Regions from separate parts of the Buttiauxella sp. BIGb0471 genome, predicted to be linked through region 2. Evidence: predicted binding sites of a transcription regulator. Region 2 holds the regulator's gene; the other holds the start of a gene.
What was found. The regulator Fur, encoded in region 2, represses iron uptake genes when iron is present. The targets are predictions, from matches to a motif close to ATAATAATGAGAACNACTATCAA.

Region 1: a site for Fur is predicted at 722-744, ahead of M2371_RS09100 (siderophore-interacting protein). Genes of this name have one in related genera too.

Annotation. Positions count from the first base shown of each region.
Region 1 is NZ_JANUEU010000002.1:548,299-550,706, forward strand. It holds gene iutA (ferric aerobactin receptor IutA) at 1-651, opposite strand, end outside; gene M2371_RS09100 (siderophore-interacting protein) at 846-1,739, shown strand; gene M2371_RS09105 (TetR/AcrR family transcriptional regulator) at 1,769-2,401, opposite strand.
Region 2 is NZ_JANUEU010000002.1:128,639-131,046, reverse strand. It holds gene fldA (flavodoxin FldA) at 135-665, shown strand; gene fur (ferric iron uptake transcriptional regulator) at 948-1,400, shown strand; gene chiQ (ChiQ/YbfN family lipoprotein) at 1,490-1,822, opposite strand; gene chiP (chitoporin ChiP) at 1,870-2,408, opposite strand, start outside.

The DNA of each region.
Region 1 (2,408 bases), 420 kb from region 2:
TTGCGTGTTATCAAGCAGAGTCTGATCGCCATTGCCATCGAACCACCCACCGAACTTCTGATAGGCCACCGACATTCGTCCGGACGCATGTTCGTTGCCGCCAGAAATTGCCCCTGCGATACGCTCATCGTGATCTTTGCTGCTGTTAAAGCCTGATTTAATGCCCGATTCAAATTCCATCTGGGTATCAGGCTGGCCTTTTTTGGTGACAATGTTAATCAAACCGCCGGTACTGCCGCCGCCGTATAAAGAGGTCGCGCCGGAAATGACTTCAATATGCTCGATGTTGAACGGGTCGATGGAATCAAGTTGGCGGCTATCGGTACGGGAAGAATTCAGACGAACGCCATCTACCAACACCACGATAGAGCGGCCGCGCATGTTCATGCCGTAGTTGGTGCGGCTTTGACTACTGACATCAAGCCCTGGAATTAACTGTGCAAGTGCATCTTTCAGCTCCTTGCCACCCTGGATTTGTTGTTCGAGTTCAGTGCCTTCTATAACCCAAGTTGTCTGCGCCATTTCTGCCACGGTACGGTGCATACGGTTCGCAGAAACCAGAATATCTTCTTCTGAAGTTTGCTGCGCAAAAGCCGGAGCCATCATCGCCAGAAGCAGCGGGTTAAGCACCCAGTGTGCATTTTTATGCATCATCATCATTCCTTAGATGGAAAATATTAACATTTGAAAATATTTTGAAATAAGAACGGACTGAATTTTGCCGATAACAGTTCTCATTATCAATCTCAATTGATAGTATTTCTTAAATTAATCTTATGAATAATCACATGATTTATGTGGTTTACTTTTTCTGGATGTAGGCCTGATGTGGCAAAGGAGTGGAAATGGCAGGAGTGCAGGGGTATCGCTTGTTTAATGTCCAGCTAGTGCATAAATCGCAAGTTTCACCTTCGCTATTGAGTCTGGTGTTTGGCGGTCCGGATGTTGCGCACATGAAATGTGACTCGCCCGATCAGCGAATCAAAATGTTATTCCCCTCTGAAGATGGCTCTATTCCTGCTCTGCCGGAGCAAGGCGAGTGGTATCAATTGCTGCAACAATTGCCCAGAGAAAAGCGACCCGTGGTGCGTACTTATACCTTGCGCAAGGTTGATCCCGAGCGCCAGGAAGTCACTGTGGAATTTGTCAGCCACGGTACGGAAGGCCCGGCATCAGCATGGGCAATTAACTCCCAGCCTGGCGACCAAATTCAAATCGTTGCGCCTAATGCCGAATATGCTCAAGACAGCGGTGGATACGAATGGACTCCGCCGAGCGGTTTACGCCATGGGCTAATCATCGCCGACGAAACGGCATTGCCCGCAGCGCGAGGTATTCTGGAACTGCTGGCGACTCAGGAAAAACCTCCACACATTCAGGCGTTTTTTGAAGTGCCAGAGGAAGGTGATTGTGTCGATTTGAGCGAGTTCAGATTCGCGAAAATTCACTGGTTAGCGCGCAAAACGGTGAATGCGACGCATGGCGAGTGCCTGCTCAAATCCGTCAGAGAAAATGTGCAGGTACCTGAAGCAGCAGGCGTGACGGAGGCACTTAATGAAGAAGCGGAAGGTGAACTGCTGTGGGATAAAGCGACCTCGGTCAGCAATGATTTTTATGGCTGGGTCGCGGCAGAATCCACGGTGGTGAAACTCCTGCGCCGCCATTTGATTGGTGAATGTGGCGTGAACCATGATGCAATCAACTTTATGGCGTACTGGAGTAAAGGGCGAGTGCGTTAAAAGAGCAGGGCGGCAAACGCCGCCCTGTATTAGATTTTTTTAAGTTCTGGCATCAGCCGCATCGTCGTATTCACGATTTGCATCAGCTCTTCATAGCTGGCGTTTTCGCGCGCGCTCACTGACATCCCCTGAATAATACAGCACAAGTACTTAGCCAATTTACGGATACAACTGGTCGCAGGCATTTCGCCTTGTTCCTGGCGCTTCGCCAGAAAACGCACCAGCGTTTCTTCCTGCATCGACTGACGCGTTTTTATCACTGCCGCGATATCTTCCGAAGAGGCTGCCAGTACCGATGAAGTACAGATGATAAAGCAACCTGTTGGCGTGTCTTTCTCAGTAAAGAGCTTCGCAATCAGCGAAAAATAATCTTCCAGTGCTTGCTCGAGCGTGCGTTCTTCGCAGAACAGGCAATTCTCACGCATTTGCGAGAAACGTTCGATATAGCGGTCCAGAACGGCCTTGAATAACCCTTCTTTGTTGGTGAACTCTGCGTACAGCGTCGGAGCTTTTGCGCCCGTCGCTTCGACCAGATGCGCCAATGAAGTGGCTTCATAACCGTGTTGCCAGAACAAAGCCATGGCCTTGTCGAGTGCTGCTTCCCTGTCAAACACCTTCGGTCGGCCACGGCTTTTTTTAATGCAAGTCGTATCAGATGACATATGCGCC
Region 2 (2,408 bases):
GGTATGCAATGTTGCAGTCTGTGCACACCGGGGCGATAGCAGTTTCCGCACCACGAAGTGTTCTGCTATGATTGCCCTATCTGTGGCCAAATAGCAGCCACCATACCATTAAGTATCAAGAGGTTATTTTACTCATGGCAATCGTAGGCATTTTTTTCGGCAGCGACACTGGTAACACCGAAAATATCGCGAAAATGATTCAAAAACAGCTCGGTAAAGAAGTTGCTGAGGTGCATGACATTGCTAAGAGCAGCAAAGAAGACCTGGAAGGCTTCGATATTCTGCTTCTCGGCATCCCAACGTGGTATTACGGTGAAGCACAATGCGACTGGGATGATTTCTTCCCGACGCTGGAAGAAGTTGATTTCAATGGCAAACTGGTTGCTCTGTTCGGCTGTGGCGACCAGGAAGATTACGCAGAATACTTCTGTGACGCGTTAGGCACTATCCGCGACATCATTGAGCCACGAGGCGCAGCTATCGTCGGTCACTGGCCAACGGCGGGCTACCATTTTGAAGCCTCTAAAGGTCTGGCTGACGACGATCACTTTGTTGGTCTGGCTATCGACGAAGATCGTCAACCAGAACTGACGGCTGAACGCGTTCAGAAATGGGTCAAACAAGTTTCTGACGAGCTGAACCTGGCAGATATCATCAACGCCTGATGCCAGATGTGGCGCAACTATTGGGTTGCGTCACATTGATAGATATTATCGATTAAAATAATCGCTACAAATTTTTAACTTTTCAGTTTGTCCCTGTACAATGAACTCCTGATCAAAAAGCTAGCAAGGCAAACAAATCGCGACTCAGCCGCCATTTTTTAGCTTGATTATGCATAATACTTGCGGTTCCCATTTAGAAATGGCAGTTCTATAATGAGACGCATTCATCTTAACGCTCACCCTGAGTCCGAGCGAATCGTTAAGCAACAGGACAATTTCCGCATGACTGACAATAATACCGCATTAAAGAAGGCCGGCTTGAAAGTCACGCTTCCGCGATTAAAAATCCTTGAAGTGTTGCAAGGGCCGGTGAACCACCACGTCAGTGCGGAAGACCTCTATAAACGTCTGATTGATATGGGCGAAGAGATTGGTCTCGCCACCGTTTATCGTGTACTAAACCAGTTTGATGATGCAGGCATTGTGACTCGTCATAATTTCGAAGGCGGAAAATCCGTGTTCGAACTGACGCAGCAGCATCACCATGACCATCTGATCTGTCTGGATTGCGGCAAGGTTATTGAATTTAGTGATGATTCAATCGAAGCCCGCCAGCGCGAAATCGCATCACGTCATGGCATTCGTCTGACTAACCACAGCCTGTACCTTTACGGTCACTGCGCTGAAGGTGATTGCCGTACTGATGAAAACGCACACGAAATCAGCGAAAGGTAATCTGCATCTTTTGGCATCTGATTCAGCTGCCAGATGTAAAAAAACCGGTGAGGAAGCTCACCGGTTTTTTTATGGCTTACGCACTACCATTATTTGTTGTTAGCGCGAATCTCTTGCCAGATTTTATCGCACTTGGCTTTGACCGCCTGGTCATTACCCGTACGAGTTGCCTGGATGCAGTTCTGGTAATCCAGGGTACGAACCGTTTCTTTCTTCGCGAAATCCTGATGCTCTTTTTCCTGAGCCAGTACATTCAACACGCTTTGGCAGGCCTGAATTTTATCCGGGTTACCTTCTGCGGTGTTAATACAGGCGCTATACGCTTGTTTCAATTTAGTATCTTCCGGAGCCGTTTTAGGTTGTTGCTGCGCACACGCACTCAAACCTAACGCCATCACCACTGTCAGAACGATTTTTTTCATGCTTGATATCCTTAAGAAATCCGGGCGTTTTCACGCCCGGATTCGAATCAGAAGATGGTGAACGGTGCGATAACAATGAATTTCACGTCACGCTCATCCTGGAAGATGTTGCCGTAACCACCGCCCCAGCTTGGGATGTCGGAATGGTTGTCGTATTGAGTGAAGTGCAGTTTGAACAGAGTGCCTTTCGCACGGCCATCCTGAACGGTATACAACGCATCAAGGCTGTACGCAGATTCTTTCAGGCGGTTATCCGCATCATAGTAACCGTCTGTGGTTGGTTTGGAGCTTGGTTTAGCATCCCATGCGTAAACATAAGATGCACCCACTGCCCAACCCGCAAGATTCCAGTTGCTCAGGTCATACATCGCGCCCGCAAATACCGCTTTTTCACCGTTGGCGTTGAAGTCAGAGCGGTTATCCCACCACACATCAAGACGACCGTTGGAAGAGGCGTAGGTTGGCGTCATACGCTGCAGGAAGTAGCCCTGTTGGCCATCGGCCTTAACCACGGTTCCTTCAAGGCGCAAATCAACCTGACCGACTCTGTATCCGAGAGTCAGTGCCTGCAACCATGCTGTGCCGT